3 linked regions of the Alkalilimnicola ehrlichii MLHE-1 genome follow. The main gene of each other region encodes a partner of the protein of the gene in region 2 in a complex. Links are inferred from orthologs where the notes say so. Each region holds a gene or a part of one and is shown on either strand. Other genes may lie near its edges. The genes, in order: tsaE, tsaD and tsaB.

Region 1 (3,149 bases), 2.2 Mb from region 2 along the record:
TGGCCCCACGTGCGCCGCCTGCGGGTGCTCTGCGGCGGGGGCAATAACGGTGGCGACGGCTACGTGGTGGCGCGGCTGGCCCGGCGCGCCGGCCTCGGTGTGCGCCTGCAGGCCCTGTCCGACCCCGACCGGCTCAACGGCGATGCCGCTACCGTGGCGCGCCGCTTCCAGGAGGAGGGGGGGCAGATCGAGTCCTGGGATCCGACCGGCCTGGCGGACGAGGACGTGGTGGTGGACGCCCTGCTGGGCACCGGCCTGGACCGGCCGGTGGAGGGGCGCTACCGGGAGGCGTTGCAGGCGCTGAAGGCGGCCGGCGTGCCGGTGCTGGCCATCGACGTGCCCTCGGGGCTCAACGCCGGCACCGGTGCCGTGATGGGGGAGGCGGTGGAGGCGCACTGCACGGTGACCTTCATCGGTCTCAAGCCGGGGCTGCTCACCGGCGCCGGCCCGCAGTGTGCCGGCACCCTCTACTTCGACGACCTGGGTGTGCCGCCGGAGATCTACCAGGATATGGCCCCGGTGGCGGGTCTCTGCCGCGATGAGCTGTTGCGCCGGTGCCTCGGCCCCCGCCCGGCCCATGCCCACAAGGGCCAGTTCGGCCACGCCTTGGTGATCGGCGGTGATCTGGGCATGGGTGGTGCGGCGCGGATGGCCGGCGAGGCGGCGGGCCGCACCGGGGCGGGGCTGGTCAGCGTGGCCACCCGCCCGGCGCACGTCGCCGCCCTGCTGGCCGCGCGCCCGGAGCTGATGGTCCACGGCCTGGACAGCGCCGAGGGCCTGGCGCCGCTGCTGGAGAAGGCCACTGCCTGGGCCCTGGGGCCGGGGCTGGGGCAGGGGCCGTGGGGGCGCGCGCTCTGGGAGGCGGCGCTGCGGACTGAGCACCCCTGCGTGCTCGATGCCGATGCCCTCAACCTGCTGGCCGCCGACCCGCGTCCCTGCCCCAACGCCCTGCTCACCCCCCACCCGGGCGAGGCGGCCCGGCTGCTGGGTGTGACCCCTGCCGAGGTGCAGGCGGATCGGCTGGCCGCGGCCGACGCGCTGGTGGAACGCTACCGCGGGGCAGTGGTGCTCAAGGGCGCCGGCAGTGTGATCGCCGCCCCGGGGGCCCTGCCGCGCTTGGTCACCGCCGGCAATCCGGGGATGGCCAGCGGCGGCATGGGCGATGTCCTCACCGGGGTGGTGCTCGGGTTGCTGGCACAAGGCCTGTCCGCCGTGGAGGCGGCCGAATTGGGGGCGCTGGTGCATGCCCGCGCCGCTGACCGGGCCGCCCGGGCCGGGGAGCGCGGGCTGCTGGCGGGCGATGTGCTGATGGCCCTGCGTGCCGAGGTCAACCCGTGAGTGCGCTTACCACCCTGTCGTTGCCGCTTCCCGACGAGGAGGCCACCCGCGCCCTGGGCGCGGCGCTGGCCGAGACGGTGCCCGCCGGGCTGGTCTGTCTTTACGGCGAACTCGGTGCCGGCAAGACCACCCTGGTGCGCGGGCTGCTCCGGCACCTGGGGCACGCCGGCGCGGTCCGCAGCCCCACCTACACGCTGGTGGAGAGCTACCAGCCGGGAGGGCGCCGCGTCCACCACCTGGACCTCTACCGGCTGGGCCACCCGGAGGAGCTGGAGTTCATCGGCTTGCGCGACCTGCTGCAGCCGACCGATACGGTGTTGGTGGAGTGGCCGGAGCGGGGCGAGGGGGTGCTGCCGAGCCCTGTGCTCTCTATCACGCTATCCCACACCGGCACCAGCCGCGAGGCGCGGCTGGAGCGGGGCGCGGGGGGGCAGGCGGTGGACCTGATAAAGGTTCACCTGGTTTACCAGGAGTTTTCTGCAACACACCATTCTGACTGAAGATTCCCTTGAAAAGTGCCTGGGGGTGTGTCTTACTGAAGGGCGTACCACCTCTACTTTCAGGCGCTGTCCCATGTCGTTGCCCAATCCGTTGCAATGGTCGATCATTATCGGGCTCCTGCTGCTCTGCCATTCGGCGCTGCTCTCGGCGCAGACCGAGGTCAGCGGCGTGCGTGCCTCCGACTCCGGGGACACCACCCGGGTGGTCTTCGATCTGGGCGGGGCGGTGGAGCACAAGGCCTTCACCCTGGCCGATCCCCATCGGGTGGTGATCGACATCCGCGGCGCCCGGGCCGCCAGTGACCTGACCCTGACCGGGCAGGGCGTGGTCGAGCGCCTGCGCTCGGGCGCCCGGGGTGATGGCGACCTGCGCCTGGTGCTGGACCTTACCGAACAGGTGCGCCCGCGCACCTTCCTGGTGGCCCCCGGCAACGGTCGCGGACACCGGCTGGTGGTGGACCTCGAGCCCCACGGTCGGCGCGATGCCGAGTCCGCCGGGCGCTCGGCCGATTCCCAAAGCCGTTCCGGAGCCCGTGCCGAGCCCACCCGTTCGGTGGGCAACGGTACGCGCCAGCGGGACCTGGTGGTGGCCATCGATGCGGGCCACGGCGGGGTGGATCCGGGCGCCATCGGCCCCGGCGGCACCTTCGAAAAGGACATCGCCCTCCAGGTCGCACGGCGGCTGGCCCGGCTGCTGGAGGACAAGCCCGGTCTCCGGCCGCTGATGATCCGCGATGGCGATTACTACATGGGGTTGCGTGACCGGACCCGAAAGGCGCGCGAGAACAACGCCGATCTGTTCGTCTCCATCCATGCCGATGCCCTGGATGATCGCCGGGTGCGCGGCAGCTCCGTCTACGTGCTCTCCGAGCAGGGCGCCACCTCGGAGGCGGCGCGCATGCTGGCGCAGCGTGAGAACGCCGCCGACTTTATCGGCGGCGTCTCGCTCAAGGACAAGGACGACATGGTCGCCTCGGTGCTGGTGGATCTCTCCCGCGCAGCCACGGTCGAGTCCAGCCTGGAGCTGGGTGACAAGGCCCTGGAGGAACTGGGCCGGACCAACCGCCTGTTGCGCGGCCGGGTTGAGCAGGCGGGCTTCGCCGTGCTCAAGAGTCTGGATATGCCCTCCATGCTGGTGGAGCTGGGCTTTATCTCCAACCCCGAGGAGGAGCGCCTGCTCAGGCAGGCTGAACACCAGCAGAACCTGGCCCGGGCCCTGGCGCGGTCCATCGAGCGCTACGCCGAGGACGTCATGCTGCCCGAGCTGCGTATGGCCGGGGACGAGGCCGGGGGGCAGGAGTACGTGGTCCG
Region 2 (2,949 bases):
CCCAGGCGGTGACGCCTATGGTGGTCTCCAGGCGAATCTCGCGTAGAAAGACGGTGTCCATGACGGCTCCGGGTGGTGCAAAGCGGGCACTATAGCGAGTTGCGGTTAGTGCGCCAAATCGTGCGGACCACGTTTGCTAGCGTCCCGTTATTGTGCACCCCTTCGGGGTGCCGGCCTGCCGTGCCGGGGCGGGTGGATCGCTGGGGCTCCAAATGCGCACCCCTTCGGGGTGCCCTGCGCTACTCACAAAAAGTCGGCGGCGCGAACTCGCTTCGCTCGGACAGGCGCGCCTTTTTTCCGACTTTTTGCTGCGTTGCTCGGTGCGCATAAGTCGCCCCAGCGATCCACCCGCCCCGGCACGGCAGGCCGGCGGTGCCGTTGCACATTGCCAGCCGGTGCACCCTGCCACTTGACCCGGGGCGCGCGGCGCATTGGAATACAGCGTCATGATCATGACCATACTGCTTATCATCGCCGCCTACCTGTTCGGCTCGATCTCCTCGGCCGTGCTCGTCTGCAAGGCCTTCGGCTTGCCGGATCCGCGCCGGGAGGGGTCCGGGAACCCCGGGGCCACCAACGTGCTGCGCCTGGGCGGTAAGGTGCCGGCCGGGCTCACCCTCGCCTTCGACTGGGTGAAGGGGACACTGCCGGTGCTGGTGGCCCTGTGGTTGCTCGACGGTGACTGGGGGATCGGTTTCGTCGGCGTAGCGGCCTTTCTGGGTCACCTGTTCCCGGTCTTCTTCGGCTTCCACGGTGGCAAGGGGGTGGCCACCGGGCTGGGGGTGCTGTTGGGCTGGTCGCCGGTCTCGCTGCTACTGACCGGCGCCACCTGGCTGCTGGTGGCGGGGGTGTTCCGTTACTCCTCCATGGCCGCCCTGGTCGCCTTTGTGCTGGCGCCGATCTGGCTGGCCCTCGTCACCGGCAGCGTCGCGTTCACCACCTGCATGTTCGTCGTTACCGTCTTCAGTTGGTGGCGCCACCGGGGCAACCTCAAACGGTTGGCCGCCGGCGAGGAGCCGAAGATCGGGCAGCGCAAGGCCTGAACAGCGTAAGGCCTGAGCCCCGGCTCAGACCGGCTGCCCGGGCGGGGTCAGATCGGCCAGCGGCCAGCGGGCGGTGACACTGAAGTCCAGATCGTCGTGCTGGCCCTCGCTCAGGCGGCACCAGCCGGTGTAGGCCACCATGGCGCCGTTGTCGGTACACAGCGCCAACCGCGGGTAATGCAGGCTGGCCCCCGCCTGATCCGCCATGGCGCGCATCTGCTCACGCAACAGACCATTGGCCCCCACACCGCCGGAGATCACCAGCCGCTGGCTGCCGGTCGCCCGCAGCGCCCGCCGGCACTTGATAACCAGGGTATCCACCACCGCCGACTGGAAGGCCGCGGCGATGTCCGCCCGGTCCGCCTCCCGGCTCTGCTGCACGGTCTGCAGCACCCGGGTCTTGAGCCCACTGAAGCTGAAATCCAGCCCGGGGCGGTCGGTCATCGGCCGGGGGAAGCGGTAGCGCCCCGGGTCACCCGACTCCGCGAGTTTCTCCAGCTCCGGACCGCCAGGGTAGGGCAGGCCGAGCAGCTTGGCGGTCTTGTCGAAGGCCTCGCCCGCTGCGTCATCCAGGGTCTCGCCCAGCACGCGGTAGCGGCCCACGCCTGCCACCTGGACCAATAGCGTGTGGCCGCCGGAGACCAGCAGGGCCACGAAGGGGAAGGCCGGCGGGTTTGGCTCCAGCATGGGCGCGAGCAGGTGGGCCTCCATGTGGTGTACGCCCAGGGCTGGGACCCCCAGCCCCCAGGCCAGGCTGCGCGCCATGCCGGCGCCCACCATCAGCGCGCCCACCAGGCCGGGGCCGCGGGTGTAGGCCACCGCATCGATATCCCGCAGCCGGCACCCGGCCTCGGCCAGTACCCGCCGGGTCAGTGGCACCACCCGCCGGACATGATCGCGGGAGGCCAGCTCCGGCACCACGCCGCCGTATTCCGCGTGGGTGGCCACCTGACTGTGCAGGGCGTGCGCCATCAGGCCCTGGGCGCTGTCGTAGATGGCCAGGCCGGTCTCGTCGCAGGAGCTTTCCACACCAAGTACGCGCATGTGCTATCTTCTTCCGCTTAAGGATTTTGCATTCGCTGCAGGGGGCGGATAGAATACCGCGCCTTCACCCCGTGTACAGGGGTAATCCGACAATTCTCAACAGCATTTAAAGGGTGTGATCACGCATGCCGATAGTTAAGGTTCGCGAAAACGAGCCCTTCGAGGTGGCGCTGCGGCGTTTCAAGCGCTCCTGCGAAAAGGCGGGTGTCCTGTCCGAGATCCGTCGCCGGGAGCATTACGAGAAGCCGACCCAGGAGCGCAAGCGCAAGGCGGCTGCCGCGGTCAAGCGTCACATGAAGCGCCTGTCTCGCGAACAGGCCCGTCGGCGGCGTCTCTACTGACCTCGCGGTTGATCGGGTAGCAGCAGATGGCCGCGGCCAGCGAACTGAAAACCCGCCTGCAGCAGGCGGTCAAGGACGCCATGCGAGCCAGGGACAAGACCCGTCTTGGCGTACTCCGCATGGTGACCGCCGCGGTCAAGCAGCGCGAAGTGGACGAGCGCACCGAGCTGGACGATGTCCAGGTGCTCGAGGTGCTGACCCGCATGGTCAAGCAGCGGCGTGAGTCGATTGCGCAGTATCGCGACGCCGGGCGGGATGACCTGGCGGCGGTGGAAGAGGCCGAGCTGGACGTGCTCGCCGGGTTCATGTCCCAGCCCCTGAGCGAGGCCGAGCTGCAGGCGATGGTCGACCAGGTCATTGCCGACACCGGCGCCGGGGGCATGCAGGACATGGGTCGGGTCATGGGGCAGCTCAAGCCCCAGGTCCAGGGCCGGGCCGACATGGGTGCGGTCAGCAAGATGGTGAAGGCCCGACTGGCGAGCTGAGCCCTGTGCCGGTCGGTGTCGCCCGCGCCACACAGC
Region 3 (2,862 bases), 1.5 Mb from region 2 along the record:
CCGGCGCCGCAGGGGCGTGAGTCGTGCCCCGCTCGTCCTACAGACCGCCTCGGCCCGGCGCAGCGCCGCCTGCTGACACCCGGCATGGTCATGGCCGTGGTCGTGGAAATCGGTGACCACCCCCGGCTCGTTCATGGTATGACGTCCCGCTTTGCATCCACAGTGTGCAATGTTATAACATTTTGAACCGATTCACGGAACCCGGGCGCCCCGGCGCCGAGCGGCCCACTCTCCCCATTGGAACCCCGACAAGCCCATGAAAAGCAAACTGTTCGGCCTGCTTGGCTGTGCCCTTCTGGGGCTCACGACAAGCATCGGTGCCCTGGCGCAGCCGCCAAAGGTGGTCGCCAGCCTGTTGCCGCTGCACAGCCTGACGGCGTCGGTCATGGACGGCGTGGCCGAGCCGCAACTGCTGCTCCCCGGTGGCGCCTCGCCACATACCTACAGCCTGCGGCCGTCGGAGGCAGAGCATCTGCGTCACGCCGAGCTGGTCATCTGGGTCGGCCCGGAACTGGAGCGGTTCCTGGAGCGGCCGCTGCGCAACCTGGCCGGTGATGCGGAGAAGATGACGCTGCTGGCGCTGGACGGTATCCCCCTGCACCCGATCCGCGAGGGGGGGCTGTGGGACCCGCACCACCACGACGATCACAGCCACGAACCCCATGGCCACGGCCATAGTGACCACCACCATGACCATGGTCATGGCCAGCCCCACGACCACCACGGGGACTACGACACTCACCTGTGGCTTTCCCCGGCCTTCGCGCGCCAGTTTATCGACACGCTGGCGGAGAGGCTGGCGGTCCTCGACCCGGACAACGGCGCGGCCTATCGCGCCAACGCCGCCGCCACCCTGGAGCGGATCGAGCGGTTGGATGCGTCACTGCATGAACGCCTGGCGTCGCTGGCTGAGCTTCCCTATCTGGTCTTCCACGACGCCTACCAATACTTCGAGGCGCATTACGGCCTCAGTCCGGTGGGTTCGGTGACGGTGAGCCCGGAGCGCCAGCCCAGCGCCCGCCGGCTGTCAGAACTCCGCCAGCGCATCCGTGATACCGGTGCCCGCTGCGTCTTCGCCGAACCACAGTTCCGCCCGAGCCTGGTGACCACCCTGGTGGAAGGCACCGGGGCCGAGGCCGGCGTCCTCGACCCGTTGGGCGCAACCCTGGAACCCGGCCCGGACGCCTGGTTCGAGCTGATGGAGCGCCTGGCCGACGACCTGGCGGCCTGTCTGGCCCGGGCCTGACGCCGCACGCCCGGGCATCGGTCGCCGGGACGACCACTGCGGGTGCCGGGTTCAGGCCCGCGGCTTCTCCGCCACCCGGTTGCGCAGGTAGACCGGCTGGGCCTGCTCCGCCGAAACCCCCTCGCCATCCCGCAACACCTGGCGGGCCCGGGCCAGCGCGTCACGGGCCAACGGCACGGCCTCCGGCAGGGTGCCGGCCAACTCGCCCTGCTGGCGCGCCAGGGCGTCACCGTACGCCCCCCACCCCCGGCCGACACCCCACCAGCCCTCCCCGCGGACCACACAGGGGGTGGCCTCGGGAGCGCAGACCCGGGCCCTGGCAACCGGGTGCATCAGCCCATCCTCACCGATCTCGTAGCCGGCCCAGTAGACCTCGCCCATCCGGGCATCGAGGGCGGCCACCACCCGGGCGGCGCCAACCGCCCGCCAGCCCCCTTGGGCCAGCATCTCGAGGTTCGAGACCGGCGCCACCGGCAGATCGTGGGACAGAGCCAGCCCCTGGACCACCGAGGTCCCGATGCGCAACCCGGTGAACGATCCCGGGCCGCAGCCCCAGGCCAGGCCGTCCAATGCCGCCAGCGAGATGCCCGCCTCGGCCAACAAGGCCTTGACCATGGGCAGCACCCGGGCGGTATGGCCGCGGGGGCTGATGACACTGTCCGCCAATACCGCATCGCCCACGGCCAGCGCCGCCGAGCAGGCCTCCGTGGCCGTATCCAGGGCCAGAATTCGTTGCACCATCACCGCTACCGCCACCTATAGTGATAAGGACGGACAGTATACGCCGGCGCCCTTCGCCATTCATGCCCCCGGGGCGCCCAGCTTGACCTGCTTATAGCGGAATGTTTGAATGAAGGGCTTAAAGGAGCAACGAGGACTCGGTTTGCGAGCCCTACAGAATAAGCCGGCAACCACCGGCGGCCTCAACAATCACACCGATTCATCCCTTGAATGCCCGGCCCGGGCCCGCCCGGAAACCGCCCGTCGGCCCTGGGGCATTCACACACCCGCTCTCTGTCACGCATCCAGCTAGCCAGCGAGGAGAATCCCGTGTCTGATAAGAACGCGGCGGACGGCATTGTAATCCGCACCCCCACCGTTGATGACGGCGGCCCCATGTGGCGCGTGGTGCGCGACTCCGGGGTGCTGGACCTGAACTCCAGCTATCTTTACCTGTTGATGGCCACCGACTTCGCGGACACCAGCGTGGTGGCGGAGATGGACGGCCAGATCGTGGGTTTCGTCATCGGTTATCGCCCGCCTAAGCGCCCCGACTCCATTTTTCTCTGGCAGGTGGGCGTGGATGCGGCGGCCCGGGGCAAGGGCCTGGGCAAGCGGCTGCTCCGCGCCTTCCTGGCCGCCCCCGGTGCCCGCGGCGCGACGCTGCTGGAGACCACGATCTCGCCCTCCAACGAGGCCTCCCGGGCGCTGTTCGCCTCCATCGCGCGCGAGCTGGGCGTGGACAACATCGAAAGCCCGCATTTCACCGAAGAGCACTTCCACCCCGATCAGGGGCACGAGGCGGAGCTGCTCTTCCGGATCGGCCCGCTCGACCCGGACGAGGTCCGGCGGCGCTACGGCGACTGCATCGCCTGAGCCGGCAGCTGCCGGGCACT

What was found.
Region 1: the proteins of tsaD (region 2) and tsaE are in contact, whole or in part, in a crystal structure (PDB 6N9A), measured with the Thermotoga maritima proteins. The link is inferred for Alkalilimnicola ehrlichii MLHE-1 from one-to-one orthologs. Residues at the interface, in WP_004082750.1 of Thermotoga maritima: Cys10, Asp11, Arg49, His50, Leu82, Gly84, Gly135, Gly136, Glu154, Thr155, Leu156, Asp157, Asp158, Ser159, Glu162, Asp165, Lys166, Arg169, Leu170, Tyr175, Lys213, Thr214, Leu217, Tyr218, Gln221, Arg222, Asn324; in WP_004082108.1 of Thermotoga maritima: Leu37, Gly38, Lys46, Lys57, Val59, Lys60, Ser61, Thr63, Phe64, Thr65, Leu66, Met67, Val69, Pro71, Tyr82, Arg83, Leu84, Asp86, Asp88, Phe89, Asp93, Ile128, Asp130, Glu131, Arg134.
Region 3: the proteins of tsaD (region 2) and tsaB are in contact, whole or in part, in a solved structure (PDB 4WQ4), measured with the Escherichia coli proteins. The link is inferred for Alkalilimnicola ehrlichii MLHE-1 from one-to-one orthologs.

What each region holds. Positions count from the first base shown.
Region 1 is NC_008340.1:616,019-619,167, forward strand. Bases 87-3,086 are described here. They hold tsaE (tRNA (adenosine(37)-N6)-threonylcarbamoyltransferase complex ATPase subunit type 1 TsaE), read left to right. Parts: upstream 87-1,334; coding sequence 1,335-1,838; downstream 1,839-3,086. Other genes in these bases: MLG_RS02910 (bifunctional ADP-dependent NAD(P)H-hydrate dehydratase/NAD(P)H-hydrate epimerase), read left to right, coding at 87-1,338; MLG_RS02920 (N-acetylmuramoyl-L-alanine amidase), read left to right, coding at 1,912-3,086. In the rest of the region: more of MLG_RS02910, read left to right, coding at 1-86; more of MLG_RS02920, read left to right, coding at 3,087-3,149. UniProt on the Escherichia coli protein: Required for the formation of a threonylcarbamoyl group on adenosine at position 37 (t(6)A37) in tRNAs that read codons beginning with adenine.
Region 2 is NC_008340.1:2,862,976-2,865,924, reverse strand. Bases 78-2,877 are described here. They hold tsaD (tRNA (adenosine(37)-N6)-threonylcarbamoyltransferase complex transferase subunit TsaD), read right to left. Parts: upstream 2,088-2,877; coding sequence 1,068-2,087; downstream 78-1,067. Other genes in these bases: MLG_RS12735 (GatB/YqeY domain-containing protein), read left to right, coding at 2,455-2,877; rpsU (30S ribosomal protein S21), read left to right, coding at 2,213-2,428; plsY (glycerol-3-phosphate 1-O-acyltransferase PlsY), read left to right, coding at 447-1,043. Outside these bases: folB (dihydroneopterin aldolase), read right to left, coding at 1-61; more of MLG_RS12735, read left to right, coding at 2,878-2,913.
Region 3 is NC_008340.1:1,392,995-1,395,856, reverse strand. What follows is about bases 143-2,855. They hold tsaB (tRNA (adenosine(37)-N6)-threonylcarbamoyltransferase complex dimerization subunit type 1 TsaB), read right to left. Parts: upstream 1,988-2,855; coding sequence 1,298-1,987; downstream 143-1,297. Other genes in these bases: ectA (diaminobutyrate acetyltransferase), read left to right, coding at 2,297-2,842; znuA (zinc ABC transporter substrate-binding protein ZnuA), read left to right, coding at 257-1,246. In the rest of the region: MLG_RS06095 (Fur family transcriptional regulator), read right to left, coding at 1-135. UniProt on the Escherichia coli protein: Required for the formation of a threonylcarbamoyl group on adenosine at position 37 (t(6)A37) in tRNAs that read codons beginning with adenine.